DNA from 3 places in the Streptomyces sp. NBC_01717 genome. Region 1 is predicted to be linked to each of the others. Evidence: riboswitches for the same ligand, from Rfam matches in the RefSeq annotation. Region 1 holds a riboswitch; each other region holds the start of a gene.

Region 1 (5,904 bases):
GTGGCCTCGGGTCGCCATCTGGCAGGGCACGTCCGACTACACGGTCTACCCGGCCAACGCCACCGCGCTGCGTGACCAGTGGACCGATGTGTGGGGTATCGGCCAGACCCCGTCGAGCACCGACACCCTTCCCGGCAACACCACCCGCAGCGTCTACAACGACGCCTCCGGGAAGCCCGCGGTGGAGACGTACTCCATCTCCGGCATGGGCCACGGCCTGGCCGTCTCCCCCGGCTCGGGGACCGATCGGTGCGGGTCCACGGCCGCGTACTTCCTGAACTCGATCTGCTCGTCGTACTACACCGGTGTCTTCTGGGGGCTGGACCAGGGCACACCCGGCGGCGGCGAGAACCCGCTCCCGGCCCCGTCCGGTCTGACGGTCACCGGTGTCACGGGCACCAGTGCCGTGCTGTCCTGGAGCGCAGTGACGGGAGCCTCCTCGTACGCCGTCTACCGCAACGGCACCGAGGTCGGCCGGCCCACGTCGACGGCGTTCACCGACACGGGGCTGTCCGCCGGGACTGCGTACCGCTACACGGTGGCGGCCGTCGACGGATCGGGCGCGGCCGGTACCGTCTCGGCCGCGGTGACGGCGACCACGACCGGCGGGACGGGTGGCGGCGCCTGTTACACGGCGACCAACTACGCCCAGGTGGCGGCGGGCAGGGCGCACACCACGGGCGGCTATGTGTACGCCAACGGGTCCGAGCAGAACATGGGGCTGTACAACGTGTTCGTCACGCACACCCTGCGGGAGTCACCGGCGGGCTACTTCGTGATCGCCGACACCGGCTGCACCGCGTAGTCCCCGTCCGTCGACGGTGCGGCCCGACGGTCCCGCGTCGGGCCGCACCTCGCGCTCACGTTCCCGCGGGGCAGAGGCCTCAGTCCTCCGGCGGGAACACCACCTCGCCCGAGTCGAGCAGCGTCAGCGTGATCGCCTCGACGGGACACCCCTCCGCCGCCGCGAGCACCTGCTCGTTGGCGTCGGTCTCCGGGGCGTCCGGATGCGACTGCCGGGCGGAGTCCAGCCGGAAGCCGTCCGGGGCGTGGTTCACGCACATCCCGGAGCCGATGCAGACGCTCCGGTCGACCTCCACCTGCCAGCGGTCCCCCATCACGCCTCCTGCGGTCCGGGCTGCGCGGGCTGGTACCCGGCGGGCAGATGGATCATCTTGTGCTCGAAGTACTCGCCGTACCCCTCGGGGCCGAACTCCCGTCCCAGGCCGGAGTTCTTGTAGCCGCCGAACGGGCCGAGCATGTCGAGACTGAACGTGTTGACGCTGTACGTGCCGGTCCTGACCCGGCGTGCGATGTCGATGCCACGTTCGGTGTCGGCGGTCCAGACACTGCCGCTGAGCCCGTACTCCGAGTCGTTGGCGATCTTCACCGCCTCCGCCTCGTCGCCGTACGGCAGCAGGCAGATGACCGGGCCGAAGATCTCCTCGCGGGCGATGCGCATGGAGTTGTCGACGGATCCGAAGAGGGTCGGCTCGACGTACCAGCCACGCTCCTGGGAGGCCGGACGGCCGCCGCCCGTAAGGATCTTGGCACCTTCCTCCTGGCCGATCCGGATGTAGTCGAGGGAGCGCTGCTGCTGACGCCGCGCGACCAGCGGGCCGAGCTCGGTGGCGGGGTCGAGCGGGTCGCCGACCTTCAGCGCGCCCGCCGCGGCGGCGAACGCCTCGGCGATCTCGTCGTAGCGGGAGTGCGGGACGAGAATGCGGGTCTGGGCGACACACGCCTGGCCGTTGATCATCCAGGCGAACGGGACGATGCCCGCGACGGCCGCGTCGAGATCGGCGTCCGGGAGGATGACGGCGGCGGACTTTCCGCCCAGCTCCAGGGTGACCCGGGTGAGGTTGCGCGAAGCGACCTCCATGACCCGGCGGCCGGCCGCGACGGAGCCGGTGAACGACACCTTGTCGATGCCCGGATGCCCGACCAGGTACTCACTCACCTCGCGGTCCGCCGGGAGGATCGACAGCACGCCCTCGGGGAGCCCGGCCTCGGCGGCGATCTCGGCCAGGATGTAGGCGTCCAGGGGCGATTCGGGCGAGACCTTGAGGACGGCCGTGCAGCCGGACAGCAGCGCGGGCGCGAGTTTGGCGGCGGCGGTGAACTGCGGGACGTTCCACGGCACGACGGCCGCGACGACGCCGACCGGCTCCCGGCGCACCAGCAGCGGCCCGAGGACGCCGTCGCGCCGTTCCTCGTACGGGAAGGTACGGGCGACGGTGATCGCCGCGTCCCACACCATCATCGCGGCGAGTGCCTGCACCATCACACTGGAGCTGTACGGGGTTCCGTTCTCGGAGCTGATGACGCGGGCGATCTCCTCGTACCGCACGGCGAACGCGTCCTTGATCCGGGTGATCACCTCGATCCGCTCGTCGAGGGACGCCCGCGGCCAGGGCCCTTCGTCGAAGGCCCGGCGGGCGGCGTCGACAGCCCGGTCCACGTCCCCCTCGCAGGCGTGCGGCACCCGGCCGATGACCTGCTCGGTGTGGGGCGATATCACCTCGATGACGTCCTGGCCGAGCGGATCGACCAACTCCCCGCCGATGAACAGTTTTCCGTGTTCGACAAGCTCGGTCATGGCTGCTGCCTCCCGCGACCCGGCACGTACCGACTCCGCACCTGACTCCATACCTGACTCCGTGTCAGAACTGATACCAGTTCCAGTTCCAGGAGTCCACGGATCCGACGGCGATCGACCTCGGACGAATAGTCGACCAGGGCTACTACTGGAACGAGTTCTCGTTACAGTGGTTGCGGCGCAGCACGGCCGCATGCCGGGACGAGAGATGGGGATCTCATGACACAGGTGACCGAGCACGGCGGCGGCGTGTGGTCCATCAAGGTCCCCATCCCGGACAACCCGCTCGGCCACACCCTGGTTCACGTCCTTGACACCGGCCGCGGCCCGGTCCTGATCGACACCGGCTGGGACGACCCGGAGGCCTGGGACACCCTGGTCGCGGGCCTCACCGCCATCGGAGTCGGCATCACCGACATCCATGGCGTGGTCATCACCCACCACCACCCCGACCACCACGGCCTGTCCGGCCAGGTCCGCGAATCATCCGGGGCCTGGATCGCGATGCACGCCGCGGACACCGCGATCGTGCGCCGCACCCGCGAGTCCGAACCGGGCACCTGGCTGGCCTACCTGGCGGCGAAACTCACCGCGGTCGGCGCCCCCGAGGACCACCTCGCCCCACTGCGCGCCGCCCGCGCCACCGGCCGGATGCGCACCCTGCCCGGCCTTCGCGCCGCCCTCCCGGACCGCGAGATCGTCCCCGGCGAGCTGCTCGACCTGGCGGGCCGCCGGCTCCGCGCGGTCTGGACGCCGGGCCACACCCCCGGCCATGTCTGCCTGCATCTGGAGGAGGACCACCCGGCGAACCTGCCCGGCCGCGGCCGGCTCTTCTCCGGCGACCATCTGCTGCCCGGGATCAGTCCGCACATCGGGCTGTACGAGGACCCGGACGACGCGACGGCCACCGACCCACTGGGCGACTACCTCGACTCGCTGGAGCGCATCGGCCGGCTGGGCGTCGCCGAGGTGCTGCCCGCCCACCAGCACGCGTTCCCGGACGCGGCCCGGCGCGTACAGGAACTCCTCGACCACCACGAGGAGCGGCTGACCGGCCTGCTCGCGCTGCTCGCCACCCCGCTCACGCCGTGGCAGCTGGCCGAGCGGATGGAGTGGAACCGGCCGTGGGAACAGATCCCGCACGGCTCACGGAACATTGCGGTCTCGGAGGCCGAGGCCCACGTCCGCCGACTGGTGAAGCTGGGGCGCGCGGAGGCGATGACAGGGAGCGATCCGGTGACGTACATCGCGGTGTGAGGGGGTTCGCCGACGATCCCCTCCAACACCGAGCCGCTCCTCCGCCTGAACGACGAAGCCCGCGACAAGGCCACCATGGCCACGGTTCGCGATGAGGCACCGGCCGTCATCAGGGGCTGACCTCCTCTCCCACCGCTCCGACCCGGCCCGACCCGGCCCGACCTCACGGGTGACGTACGTCGCTGTTCCGGGCGCCCCTCCGCCCGAAGCGGCGGGCTAGGCCCCGGTAGAGTGTGGGCGTCGTCATCATGCCCGTTCAGGGGGAAGCCGGTGCGAATCCGGCACTGACCACGCAACCGTGAGCCGCTGACACAGCGGTGAGTCGGAATGCCCTGTCCGCGGTCGTGACCGGCTCGCGTCACCGGAACCCCGGTGACCGGCACCGTCGAGGCATACGGGGCCGGAGCCTGGTGCCTGAGTGTGCCTGTGCCCGGTTCCCACCGCAGGAGAGGCCCAGCCCACCATGACCGTTCGCCGCACCGCAGCAACGCTCGCCGCCACCGCCACCGTGCTCTGTGCGGCCGCTGCCCCGGCCGCGGTGGCGGCGCCGTCTCCGTCGCCCACCCCGTCCGTCGCGCTGCCGTCCGGGCTGTACGGCACCAAGGACCCGACGTACGACGGGGTCTGGAGGCAGTCGCTGGCCTTCATCGCCCAGCGGCTCGAAGGGGTCACCCCCGCGGCCGCGTCCGTCGACTGGCTGGTCGCCCAGCAGTGTGACAGCGGCGCCTACGCCTCGTACCGCGCGGATGTCAGCAAACCGTGCGACGCGAAGACCATGACGGACACCAACGCCACAGCCGCCGCGGTCCAGGCGCTCGCCGAGGTCGGCGGGCACGGCGATGCCGTCGACAACGGGGTCGCCTGGCTGAAGTCCGTTCAGAACGAGGACGGCGGCTGGGGTTACAACCCGGGCTCGCCCAGCGACGCCAACTCCACCTCGATCGTGATCGGCGCCCTGGCCAAGCGGGGCCAGCGGCTCGGCGATGTGACGACCGAGGGCGGCAAAACGCCGTACGACGCGCTGCTCGAGCTGGCGATCCCGTGCGGCGGCAAGGACGGCGGCGCGTTCGCGTACCAGCCCGACAAGGGCGGCAAGCTCGCCGCCAACGCGGACGCCACCGCGGCCGGTGTGCTCGGTTCCATGGGCAAGGGGCTGGCCGCCTGGAACAATTCCGCGTCCGAGGACAAGGCGCCCACCTGCCACAAGGGCGCCGTCGTCAAGCCCGAGCAGGCCGCCCAGAACGGTGCGCACTATCTCGCGGGTGCCCTCGCGAAGACCGGCCACCTGAACCAGCCGCCGATGCCGGGCGCCACCGACACCACCGAGCAGCCCGACTTCGGCAACACCGCGGACGCGGTCGTCGCCCTGGCCGCCGCGGGCCACCAGGACAAGGCGGCCGGCGCGCTCGGCTGGCTGAAGAAGCACGCCGCGCCCTGGGCGGCCGAGAACGGCCCGGCCGCCTACGCCCAGTTGGTCGTGGCCGCGCACACGACCGGCGCCGATGCCCGCGACTTCGGCGGTGTCGACCTGGTCGAGCGGCTGAGCGCGACCGGGCCGAAGCCGGCCGCCGTCCACACACCCTCGCCGGCCACCAGCGACTACGCGGCGCAGGACGGCACGAGCGACGACGCCGGTCTCGGCGTGTGGTGGCTCGTCGGTATCGGTCTCGCCGCCGGTGCCGGTGTCGGCTTCCTCATCAGCAGCCGCCGGAAGACCCCGCAGCTGTGAACCGAGCGGGGAATCGATCCGGGTGGCCGACGGCGGGCGCCCTGCTGCTCGTTCTCGGCGCCGTCCTGACCGTGCTCGGCGCGGGCACCGCCCACGCGGCCGGCTACCGCTACTGGTCGTTCTGGGAGGGCAAGGGGACGGGCTGGGCGTATGCCACCCAGGGCCCGTCGCTGGTCCGGCCCGACGACGGTGCGGTGCAGGGCTTCCGGTTCTCGGTCAGCGAGGACTCCCAGGACTCGGCGAAGCCACGCCGCGCCCCCGACTTCGCGGCGATCTGCGCGGACACCCCCGCCAAGGACGGCAGCAAGCGGGTCGCGCT
Region 2 (5,904 bases), 590 kb from region 1:
CACCCCGGGCTCGTCAGCGCCACGCGCACCAGCCACAACACCGCCCCCTCGGGCCGCCGGCACCTCCGGGGCGCCGGGGCCCACGAACGGCAGTCCTTCCGGCACCCCCGCCTCGATCAGCCGCATCAGCGCCCCCGTATCCGCATGCTCCTCGATCAAGTCCCCCAGCCGGTCCAACTGTTCCTCCCGCAGCGCCCCGAAACTCGTGTCCGGCGCCGGCACGAACCGCCGCCCGGCAGCCGCCGCGACCTCCATCAGGAACCGCCGCCGGAAGCCGTCGCTCTCCAGCGAGCCGTGCCAGTGCGTCCCCCACACCGCCCCCACCCGGCACCCGTCCAGGAACGGCTCGCCGCCCCGCACATCGGCGACCCCGTGATGGATCTCGTACCCCTCCACCGGCTCCCCGAGCGCCGAACCGACCGGCCGGGCCAGGGTCTTCTCCCGGTCGAACCGGATCCGTACCGGAAGCAGCCCGAGCCCTTCGACCTGCCCGGCCCGCGACTCCACCTCGTCCTCGATGCGCTCGCCGAGCACCTGGAACCCGCCGCAGATACCGAGCACCGGACGCCCCTGGGCAGCCCGCCGCAGCAGCGCGTCGGCCAGCCCGCGTTCGCGCAGCCAGGCCAGCGCCTTCACCGTGCCGCGCGTGCCGGGCACGATCACCAGGTCCGCGTCGGCGAGCTCCTCCGCCCGGTCCACGAACCGCACCACCACACCCGGTTCGGCGGCCAGCGCGTCCACATCGGTGAAGTTCGACATGAGCGGCACCGCGCACACCGCGACCCGCAGCACGTCCTCGCCGTGCGGCGGCGCGACGACCGATTCGCGTACGGCCCCGCGCAGCGAGACCCGCAGTCCGTCCTCCTCGTCGATGCCCAGGCCATGGGCGAACGGCAGCACCCCGTAGGTCGGCCGCCCGGTGAGCCCGTGCAGCATGTCGAGCCCCGGCTCCAGCAGCGACACGTCGCCGCGGAACTTGTTGACCAGATAGCCCGCGATCAGCGCCTGGTCCTCGGCGCTGAGCAGCGCCGTCGTACCGAAGAAGGAGGCGAAGACACCGCCACGGTCGATGTCGCCGACGACGACCACCGGGAACCGCGCGGCCCGCGCGATCCCCATGTTCACGATGTCGGTGCGGCGCAGATTGATCTCGGCCGGGCTGCCCGCCCCTTCGCAGATCACCGCGTCATACGTGCCCCGAAGCTGCTCCAGACAGTCCACGACCGTGGAGAGCAGCGACTCCTGCCGCCCCCCGTGGTAGCCGCGTGCACTCATCTCGCCCACCGGCCTGCCCATCAGGACGACCTGGCTGGAGCGGTCGCTGCCGGGCTTGAGCAGTACCGGGTTCATCAGCGCGGTCGGCTCCACCCGGGCTGCCTGGGCCTGCATCGCCTGCGCACGTCCGATCTCCGCGCCCTCGCGGGTGACGAACGAGTTCAGCGACATGTTCTGCGCCTTGAACGGCGCGACCTTCACTCCCTGGCGCACCAGCCAGCGGCAGATGCCTGCCGTGACGACGCTCTTGCCCGCGTCCGACGTGGTTCCGGCGACCAGCAGTCCGCCGCTCATTTTCCGCTCCGTCCCGCGGCCGGGCGCCGCCCCGTGGCCGACCGCCGTCCCGCGATCAGCCGGCCCGCCGCGCACACGCCGAGGGCCAGCACCCCCACCCGGCGCGACAGCCGCACCGCGCGCTCGATGTCCTCGGTCCGCACCGCACGGCCGGCCGCGCCGTTCAGCACCGGCCGGTGCTCGACTCGGCCGGCGTACGCGAGGGTCCCGCCCAGCCGTACGCCGAGCGCGCCCGCGAACGAGGCCTCCACCGGCCCCGCGTTGGGGCTCGGGTGCTTGCCGGCGTCGGCCCGCCAGGCCCGTACCGCCCGACGTGGATGCCCGCCGGCAACCACGGCGAGCACGGCCGTGAGCCGGGCACCGGGCCAGCCCACGACATCGTCCAGCCGGGCCGAGGCCCAGCCGTAGCGCAGATGGCGCGGTGATTTGTGTCCGACCATGGCGTCGAGGGTGTTGACGGCCCGGAAGGCGACGAGTCCGGGCACGCCGCCCACCGCGCCCCACACCAGCGCGCCGACCACCGCGTCGGAGGTGTTCTCGGCGACGGACTCCACCACGGCGCGTGCGATCTGCGGCCCGTCGAGGGAGTGCGGGTCGCGGCCGCACAGATGGGGGAGCCGCTCACGGGCCAGTGCGATGTCACCGGCGGCCAGCGCGCCGCCGATGGCGCGGGCCTCCCGCCCCAGCGATGTGCCGCCGACGACCGACCAGGTCGCGGCCGCGGTGAGGGCGACGGATGCGGCGGGATGACGGCGTACGGCACGGGCGGCCAGCGCGGCTCCGGCCGCGGCACCTCCGGCGCAGACCAGGGTGTGCAGCGCGCCCCACCCGCGGTGGTCGCGCCACAGGCGGCGCTCGACGGCCGCGGCGGCCCGTCCGAACGCGGCGACCGGATGCCGTCGGCGGGGATCACCGAGCAGCTGATCGCCGATCAGACCGGCCGTGGCGCCGTACGCGAAGATGCGGTCGGCTCGCACGGCTCAGCCGGCCGTTGCGCCTCGAAGGACCTTCGTACAGCCGGCTCCCGGTGGGAGCGGCACAGAAACGGACGACGACGCACGGCAGCCGGGCATGGCGATATGTCCTCACTCAGGGTCCGCGCCCTGGTTCGACGTGACCGGCGGCGAGAGTCTCCTGGCTCCCGGATCCGCAGTTCCCCCGGCCTTCCAGCCCGCCTGCGCGAGCCGTGACTTCCGGTGTGGGGGACTGCTCCCCGGTGACAGTGGCGGGACCGCGCCGGATTCGCACCGGCTTCCTCTGCTGTCGCCGTAAATGGCTCCGGCAGTCCACCACGCTCCGCGAATGCCCGTCAACCTGGCCTTGACCTGCGGCGGCGCAGTGTGCGCGGACGCACATCGGGCCGGCCACACGCGAGGTGTGTCCGGCCCGATGGAACCCCGATGACGGAGTGCGGCCAGGTGCTCAGGCGACGATCAGATAGATCCCGTACGCGACCGCGGCCGCGCAGAGCCCGAAGCAGAGGTACGCGCCGGTGCGGGCGAGTGCCAGGGAGCCTGAGGCGGAGCCGCCCTGCGCAGCCGGTTCCGGCTGCTTGGAGAGGCCGACGATGCCCAGGGTGAAGAGGCCCACCAGCGCCACGGTGACGACGAGGGAGACGCCGAAGACGGAGCCGAGAGCTGCCCAGTCGATGTTCATGGTGATCTGTCCTTACACCGTGGCGGGCCGCGCCGGATCGGCGACGGTTCCGGCCGGGGCCGGGATGGTGGTCTTGAGGTCCGTGGCTGCGGTCGCGTCCGCCGTGGTGGCCGGAGCCGCGGCCCCGGTGGGCGGCGGGGTGACGGCCGCGATGGCGGTGGTGATGACACCCGCCGGTTCGGCGGCGGGAGCGACATCGCCGTGACCGACCGGCTTGCGGCGGGACAGCAGCCAGATGGCGGCGGACCCGCCGATCAGCAGCATGGCGACGACGACGACACCCCAGGTGCCCTGCTTGGTGAGGAACTCCGCGCCCGCACCGACCAGACCGGCGGCCGGCAGGGTCAGACCCCAGGCGACGAACATCCGGGTCGCGGTGGACCAGCGGACCACACCGCCCCGGCGGCCCAGCCCCGCACCCATCACGGCGCCGGAGCACGACTGGGTGGTGGAGAGGGAGAAGCCGAGGTGCGAGGAGGCCAGGATGACCGTGGCCGCGCTGGTCTGGGCGGCGAAGCCCTGCGGCGGCTTGAGTTCGGTGAGGCCACTGCCCATGGTGCGGATGATGCGCCAGCCACCGAGGTAGGTGCCGAGCGCGATGGCCATGCCCGCGGAGACGATGACCCAGACCGGCGGGTTGGAGCCGGGGGACAGGACGCCGCCGGTGACCAGGGCCAGGGTGATGATGCCCATGGTCTTCTGCGCGTCGTTGGTGCCGTGGGCGAGCGAGACCAGTCCGGCCGAGGCGATCTGGCCGGCGCGGTAGCCCTTCGCGGTGGCCTTCTCCTGGGCGTCGTTACGGACCTTGCCGCCGATCCGGTACGTCAGCCTGGTCGCCAGCAGTGCGGCGAGACCGGCGACGACCGGGGCGGCGACCGCGGGGAGCAGCACCTTGGTGACGACGGTGCCGCCGTCGACCGAGGACCAGCCCGCCGACATCACCGCGGCGCCGATGAGACCGCCGAAGAGGGCGTGGGAGGAACTGGACGGCAGGCCGACCAGCCAGGTCAGCAGATTCCACAGAATGGCGCCGACGAGGGCCGCGAAGATGACTTCTGTCCGCAGCCCGTTCTCGTTGATGATCCCGCCGGAGATCGTTTTGGCGACCTCGACCGAGAGGAACGCGCCGACCAGGTTGAGAGCGGCGGACATGGCCACCGCTGTCTTGGGTTTGAGAGCGCCGGTCGAGATGGTGGTCGCCATCGCGTTGGCGGTGTCATGGAAACCGTTCGTGAAATCGAACACTAGAGCTGTCACGATCACAATCGCGAGGAGCAGCGTGATGTGTTCCATTTACCCAGGCAATCGTTCGACGTCATTGGCTCGTGGACCGTAGGCAACCTGGGTGAACGGAAGATGAACTGGACGGGGCTCTGTGGTGACTCAAAACGGAGTGGCGTTGATCGTTTCGTCCGCCACGCGACAGTCGGAGGCCACCGCAGGGCGTGCGGTGGCCGGAATCCCTCGCGGCGCCGCGTCCCGTGGACCGCCGATTCCGAGGGCGAATCCGCTGGAAAATCCGACAAAGAGATGTCGGTCACCCGACGCCCTCCTGCCGCACCCGCCCCGCTGACAGGATTGCCCCATGAGCGATCGGGATGAGGACGGAAGCGGCGCAACAGCCGCGCAGGACACACAGGATGCACACGCCGCACATGATGCACAGGACGCCGTCGAGCAGGCCTGGCACGGCGTCGTCGCCACCGCTCGCAGGACCGCGGCGGAGGGCCTGGTCGTCGGGACCTCGGGCAATGTGTCGGCGAGGGTCGGCGACCTCGTCCTGGTCACGCCGAGCGGTGTGCCCTACGACCGGCTCGGCCCCGGCGACGCCGTCGCCGTCGACCTGGAGGGCCGTCAGGTCCTCGGCGAACTGGCCCCGACCAGCGAACTCCCGCTCCACCTGGCGGTCTACCGCAACAGCGACGCGGCCGCCGTCGTGCACACCCACGCCGTACACGCCACGGCCGTCTCCACCCTCGTCCACGAGGTCCCGCTCGTGCACTACGCCGCCGCCATGCTCGGCGGCCCCGTCCGTACCGCGGCCTACGCGCGGTACGGAACGCAGGAGCTGGCCGACAACATGCTGGGCGCCCTGCGTGACCGCACCGGCTGTCTGCTCCGGAACCATGGGACCGTCACCTACGGATCCACCCTCGACGAGGCCTACGACCGCACCGCCCAGCTCGAATGGATGTGCAGGCTCTGGCTCACCTCCGTCTCCGTCCCCGGCCGTTCCCCGTCCCTGCTCACCCGGGCCCAGCTGGACGAGGTGCAGGACGCCCTGAAGGGATACGGACAGCCAGGCTGACCGGGAGGGGTGTACCGCACCCTGCCACCGGACGGCCCCCGCCCACTGGCAGGGTGCGGTACACCCCCCGACACTGAAGCGGTGCGCCCGGCTACAGCGACGGCAGCAGCCGTCATCACCGTCCTCGGCGTCGGCGCGGCAGTGGTCGCGGCCGGCCGGTACGCCAGCGACGCCGCCCTCAGGGTGCCGTCCGGCCGTCCCCTCCCCGCCGACCGCAAGCTCACCGTGCACGCCACAGCGGCCGGACAGGTCACGCTCACCCGCTCCTTCGCCGCGCTCCGGCCCGGTACGTACGGACTGATGGGCGACGGCGTCCACGCCGTCGTCGGCCCGGTGATCGAACAGGCGCCGCACGCCGCCGACGCCGTCGT
Region 3 (5,904 bases), 3.0 Mb from region 1:
TCGAAGCCCGGGTCGAGCAGGTTCTTCTCGGTGTTGCTCATTACTGGCAGGCCTCGCAGGACTCGGGGTTTTCGAGGGAGCAGGCGATCGCGTCCGCGTCGGGAGCCGTCGTCTGCTGTACGGGAATGGGGAGGGCGGCTGAGGCCTGGCCGGATGCCGCGCGGGCGATCCGGGTCGCCGGGCGCGAGCGCAGGTAGTACGTCGTCTTCAGCCCCTGCTTCCAGGCGTACGCGTACATCGAGGAGAGCTTGCCGATCGTCGGCGTCTCCAGGAACAGGTTCAGCGACTGGCTCTGGTCGAGGAACGGCGTACGCGCCGCCGCCATGTCGATCAGACCGCGCTGCGGGATCTCCCACGCCGTGCGGTACAACGCCCGTACGTCCTCCGGGATCCAGGCGAACCCCTGCACCGAGCCGCTCGCCTCGCGCAGCGCCTCACGGGTGCGCGCGTCCCACACGCCGAGCTTCTTCAGCTCGTCCACCAGATACGCGTTGACCTGGAGGAATTCGCCGCTGAGCGTCTCGCGCTTGAAGAGGTTGGAGACCTGCGGCTCGATGCACTCGTACACCCCGGCGATCGAGGCGATCGTGGCGGTCGGCGCGATGGCCAGCAGCAGCGAGTTGCGCATACCGGTCTTCGCGATCCGGGCACGCAGCGCGTCCCAGCGCTCCGGCCAGGTCAGCTCGGTGGCGTAGTGGTCGGGGTGCAGCACACCGCGGGCGGCGCGCGTCTCGGACCAGGCGGGCAGCGGACCGGACCGCTCGGCGAGGTCGCAGGACGCCTCGTACGCGGCGAGCATGATCCGCTCGGAGATCTTCGTGGAGAGCGCGCGGGCCTCGGGGGAGTCGAACGGCAGCCGCAGCTGGAAGAAGACGTCCTGGAGCCCCATCGCGCCCAGACCCACCGGGCGCCAGCGGGCGTTGGACCGGCCGGCCTGCTCGGTCGGGTAGAAGTTGATGTCGACGACCCGGTCGAGGAACGTCACGGCCGTACGGACGGTGGAGTCCAGCCGCTCCCAGTCGATCTCACCGTCGGCCACGAACGCCCCGAGATTGACCGAACCGAGGTTGCAGACGGCCGTCTCGCCGTCGTCGGTGACTTCGAGGATCTCGGTGCACAGGTTCGACGAGTGGACGACGCGGCCCGGCTCGGCGGTCTGGTTCGCGGTCCGGTTGGAGGCGTCCTTGAAGGTCATCCAGCCCTGGCCGGTCTGCGCGAGGGTCCGCATCATCCGGCCGTACAGCTCACGCGCCGGCATCGACTTGCGGGCCAGGCCCTTGGCCTCGGCGGCCCGGTACGCGGCGTCGAACTCGTCGCCCCACAGGTCGACCAGCTCGGGCACGTCGGCGGGCGAGAACAGCGACCAGTCGCCGTCCGTGTCGACCCGGCGCATGAACTCGTCCGGGATCCAGTGCGCCAGGTTGAGGTTGTGCGTACGCCGCTGGTCCTCACCGGTGTTGTCGCGCAGCTCCAGGAACTCCTCGATGTCCGCGTGCCACGTCTCCAGGTAGACGGCGGCGGCGCCCTTGCGGCGGCCGCCCTGGTTCACCGCGGCGACCGAGGCGTCGAGTGTCTTCAGGAACGGCACGATGCCGTTGGAGTGCCCGTTGGTGCCGCGGATCAGTGAACCGCGGGCGCGGATCCGGGAGTACGAGAGGCCGATGCCGCCCGCGTGCTTGGAGAGCCGTGCCACCTGGTGGTAGCGGTCGTAGATCGAGTCGAGCTCGTCCAGCGGCGAGTCCAGCAGATAGCAGGAGGACATCTGCGGGTGCCGGGTACCGGAGTTGAAGAGTGTGGGGGAGGAAGGCAGGTAGTCGAGGCGGCTCATCAGGCCGTACAGCGAGGCGACCTCGTCCAGTGCGCGCGCCGAGTCGTCCTCGGCGAGACCGGCCGCCACCCGCAGCATGAAGTGCTGGGGCGTCTCGATGACCTGACGGGTGTGCGGGTGGCGCAGCAGATAGCGGCTGTGCAGCGTCCGCAGCCCGAAGTAGCCGAACCGGTCGTCGGCGCCGTCGGCGAGCGACTGCTCGACCAGCGCGTCGAGCCGGGCCGCGTGGAGCGCCACGAACGCGGCCGTGCGGTCCGCGATCAGACCCTCGCGGTGGCCGACGGCGACCGAGGCGGAGAAGGACACCGCGCCCTGACCGGCCGCCTCGTCCGCGATGGTGCGGGTGAGGAGGCGGGCGGCGAGCCGGGAGTACGCGGGGTCCTCGGAGATCAGACCCGCGGCGGCCTCGGTGGCCAGCGAACGCAGCTCTGCTTCGTCCGACCGGGCGTTGCGGCCGCGCAGCGCGGCGGCGGCGACGCGTCCGGGGTCGGTGTCGGGCAGATCGACGGTGAGGTCGGTCAGGGTCCGCAGCAGTGCGGTCCCGGGTCCGTCGTTCGTGGTTCCCGTGGACTCGGCGACTGAAGCCGGATCGGCTGGCGCGATGGTCATGTGGTGCTCTCCCTCGCTCGGCTCGGGGCCGGGCGGGGAGCGGGGGCAGCCGGGCAGAGGCGTGCCCGGGAAAGGGGACAGCACTCCGTGCGGCGTCCACCGGCCCATCCGCGAGGCCCGGACGTCTGGGCGTCCGGATCGGTCGAGCCGGACGCGCTGTCGGCAGGTCCTCGGACTTACAGGGTGCGCAAAAGTGCACCGATCACACCGTTGCGGGACAGTTCCGGATTCCCACCGGATTTCCCTGCGGCGACAGCGAGCACGAGCATACATGTGGGGGCCGCCCGTTGAGGCAGCCCCCACATGTTGTGTCGTTCGGGGTTCACAGGGTGAGGCTGTAGGTCAGCAGCTGGAGGCCTGGAATGGGATACCAGTCGCGCTCCGGAGTCCGTACGAAGCCCAGGCGGTGGTAGATCCGGTGGGCGGCGAGCATGGTCGACTGCGTCGACAGGACGAGCCCCGCGACGCCGTCCGTACCCCGTGCGCGGTCGATACAGGCCCGTACGAGCGCCTCGCCCGCCCCGAGGCCACGCGCCTCCCGCGCGACGGCGAGCATCCGGAATTCGGCCTCGTCGGGGCCGGCGATGTCGGCCCACGGGTTGCCGGGCGGAGCGTATGTCACGCCGCCCAGTACCCGGCCGTCGGCGCCGACCGCGACGAGCACGTCGGCCTCGGCGGCGCGGCGCGGCACGTCGCGGAGCTGTTCGAGATACGGGTCGTCGGCACCGAGGTCGAGCAGGCCGTCGTCGAGGTACGCGTTTGCGGTGATCTCGCCGAGGAGGGGGTGTTCGGTGGGGTCGACGGGCCTGATCGATATGTCCATGGCGGAAGTGTGCCGTACGGGGGTGGGGGCCGGGGGCAGCTGCCCGGGTACACCAGGGGCGCCGATCCTGTCCGAAACCTGTGTGGCCCGGCGGGCGACGGATCCTTCCTCCGTCGCCGGCCGGGCCACATTTCTTGCTGGCGTGCAGGACTAGCTGGTCGACGGGCTCGTGTCGGGGGAGGAGGCCGGCTCAGGCCTGGCCAACGGGAGTTCGACCTTCACGCCCGGGTCGCCCGCGTCCGCCGTGTAGTCGGCAGGTGACGTCTCGTCGATTCCGGCCGGGGCCTTCACCGCGTTCAGGACGAACGTCAGCACCACCGTCACCACCACGTTCAGCACGAACGCGGTCAGGCCGATGTAGCCGATCTCGCCGATCCCCGGGATCTCCTTCGAGGAGCCGCCGAAGTGCGCCTGGGTCGGGCTCGCCACCCCGTACGCGGCGAGCGTGCCGTAGACCATGCCGACCGCCCAGCCGGCGAGCAGCGCCCAGCGGTGGAACCACCGGGTGAACAGGCCGCCGACCAGTGCCGGGAACGTCTGCAGGATCCAGATCCCGCCCAGCAGCTGGAAGTTGATCGCGACCGTCTTGTCCATCGTGAGGACGAAGGCGAGCGCACCGACCTTCACCAGCAGCGACACCAGCTTGGAGACCTTCGTCTCCTGGGCCGGGGTCGCATCGGGCTTCAGGAAGTCCTTGTAGATGTTCCGGGTGAAGAGGTTGGCGGCGGCGATCGACATGATCGCGGCGGGCACCAGCGCGCCGATACCGATCGCGGCGAACGCCACCCCGGCGAACCAGTCGGGGAACATGTTCTCGAACAGCTGCGGGATCGCCAGCTGCCCGTTCTGCACCTTGACCCCGGCGGCGATCGCCATGAAGCCGAGCAGCGCCAGCAGGCCCAGCATCAGCGAGTACAGCGGCAGGATCGTGGTGTTGCGCCGGATCACGTCACGGCTGCGGCTGGAGAGCGTCGCCGTGATCGAGTGCGGGTACATGAAGAGCGCGAGCGCCGAACCCAGGGCCAGAGTGGCGTAGCCCCATTGGCCCGTCTCGCCCGGTGCGAGCGCTCCGCGCGGGGCGCCGGTCGCCGGGTTCTTCTGCGAGAACGCCTCGCCGGCCTTGGCGAAGATGTCGTCGAATCCGCCCAGCTTGATCGGGATGTAGATGATCGCCACCGCGATGACCAGGTAGATCAGGCCGTCCTTGACGAACGCGATCAGTGCGGGGGCCCGCAGCCCGGAGGAGTACGTGTACGCGGCGAGCACCGCGAACGCGATCAGCAGCGGCAGGTCCTTGACGAACCAGTGCGTGGTCTCGCCGCCGCCGACGCCCATCACGTCCAGCACCGCCTGGATACCGACGAGCTGCAATGCGATGTACGGCATCGTGGCGAGGATGCCGGTGACGGCGACCGCCAGCGAGAGCCCCTTCGATCCGAAGCGGCCGCGGACGAAGTCCGAGGTGGTGACGTACCCGTGCTTGTGCGACACCGACCACAGCCGCGGCAGGAAGGTGAAGATCAGCGGGTACACCAGGATGGTGTACGGGACCGCGAAGAAGCCGGCCGCGCCCGCCGCGTAGATCGCGGCAGGGACGGCGACGAAGGTGTACGCGGTGTACAGGTCGCCGCCGAGCAGGAACCAGGTGACCCAGGTGCCGAACGACCGTCCGCCCAGCCCCCATTCGTCGAGGCTGGCCTCGTTCTCGGCCTTGCGCCAGCGCGCGGCCATGAAACCGATGACCGTGACGGCCAGGAAGAAGAAGATGAAGACGCCGAGCGCGACGCCGTTCACGCCGTCCTTCATGCGGAAGCACCCCCCTTGCGGGAGCGCTGGTCACGCTGCCACAGCTTGTACGCGACCATGGTGAGCGCGGTGGAGATCAGCACCCAGAGCATCTGGTACCAGTAGAAGAACGGAATGCCGATGAAGGTCGGGTCCACCTTCGCGTACGAACCCACCCAGAGCATCGCCACGAACGGCGCGACGAGACAGAGGGCGATGACCACCCTCATAGGTGTGACCGTTGGTGGTTTCGTATCTGTTTCTTCTGGCATATGGCGACTCCGTCCCCTCGCTGACCACCTGTTGTAATGCGCAGGAAATCTAGGGGAGAGTTCCGACCAGCGTCACCCCCTGTCCGCATTTCGGTCCGGCAACGGTGTGCCGAGGCCGGGGGCGAGGGTGCTGTCAGGGGATCCCACTCCTGATATTCCGTCCGCATTCAGGTAGTTGGCCGAGCAGGAGCCAGGTCCCGCCGTCTCAGTCGGTCGGCCGCTTCAGACGCGCCACGAACTTGTAACGGTCGCCGCGGTACACCGACCGCACCCACTCCACCGGTTCGCCCTGTCCGTCCAGGGAATGACGGGACAGCATCAGCATCGGCAGGCCCACGTCCGTACCGAGCAGGCCGGCCTCGCGCGGAGTGGCGAGCGAGGTCTCGATGGTCTCCTCGGCCTCGGCCAGCCGTACGTCGTACACCTCGGCCAGCGCTGTGTACAGCGAGGTGTACTTCACGAGTGAACGGCGCAGTGCGGGGAAGCGTTTGGCCGACAGGTGAGTGGTCTCGATCGCCATCGGTTCGCCGCTGGCCAGGCGCAGCCGCTCGATCCGCAGCACCCGGCCGCCGGTGGTGATGTCGAGC

Evidence for each region. Region 1 has a riboswitch for cobalamin ahead of OHB49_RS29340 (prenyltransferase/squalene oxidase repeat-containing protein). Riboswitches for the same ligand answer to the same signal wherever they lie in the genome.
Region 2: it holds a riboswitch for cobalamin, as region 1 does, so the genes downstream of both, OHB49_RS32000 (cobalamin biosynthesis protein) here and OHB49_RS29340 (prenyltransferase/squalene oxidase repeat-containing protein) in region 1, are expected to answer to the same signal.
Region 3: it holds a riboswitch for cobalamin, as region 1 does, so the genes downstream of both, OHB49_RS15555 (ribonucleoside-diphosphate reductase subunit alpha) here and OHB49_RS29340 (prenyltransferase/squalene oxidase repeat-containing protein) in region 1, are expected to answer to the same signal.

What each region holds. Positions count from the first base shown of each region.
Region 1 covers NZ_CP109178.1:6,473,051-6,478,954, reverse strand. The annotation lists gene OHB49_RS29365 (extracellular catalytic domain type 1 short-chain-length polyhydroxyalkanoate depolymerase) at 1-805, shown strand, start outside; gene OHB49_RS29360 (ferredoxin) at 885-1,118, opposite strand; gene OHB49_RS29355 (aldehyde dehydrogenase) at 1,118-2,599, opposite strand; gene OHB49_RS29350 (MBL fold metallo-hydrolase) at 2,819-3,856, shown strand; partial or broken gene OHB49_RS29345 (hypothetical protein) at 3,875-3,976, shown strand; cobalamin riboswitch at 4,069-4,255, shown strand; gene OHB49_RS29340 (prenyltransferase/squalene oxidase repeat-containing protein) at 4,320-5,585, shown strand; gene OHB49_RS29335 (SCO2322 family protein) at 5,627-5,904, shown strand, end outside.
Region 2 covers NZ_CP109178.1:7,066,698-7,072,601, forward strand. The annotation lists gene OHB49_RS31995 (cobyric acid synthase) at 1-1,569, opposite strand, end outside; gene OHB49_RS32000 (cobalamin biosynthesis protein) at 1,566-2,546, opposite strand; cobalamin riboswitch at 2,698-2,826, opposite strand; gene OHB49_RS32005 (hypothetical protein) at 2,992-3,225, opposite strand; gene OHB49_RS32010 (inorganic phosphate transporter) at 3,238-4,518, opposite strand; gene OHB49_RS32015 (class II aldolase/adducin family protein) at 4,811-5,533, shown strand; gene OHB49_RS32020 (alpha/beta hydrolase) at 5,615-5,904, shown strand, end outside.
Region 3 covers NZ_CP109178.1:3,462,478-3,468,381, reverse strand. The annotation lists gene OHB49_RS15560 (ribonucleotide-diphosphate reductase subunit beta) at 1-41, opposite strand, end outside; gene OHB49_RS15555 (ribonucleoside-diphosphate reductase subunit alpha) at 41-2,437, opposite strand; cobalamin riboswitch at 2,582-2,706, opposite strand; gene OHB49_RS15550 (GNAT family N-acetyltransferase) at 2,760-3,260, opposite strand; gene mctP (monocarboxylate uptake permease MctP) at 3,411-5,066, opposite strand; gene OHB49_RS15540 (DUF3311 domain-containing protein) at 5,063-5,317, opposite strand; gene OHB49_RS15535 (GntR family transcriptional regulator) at 5,523-5,904, opposite strand, start outside.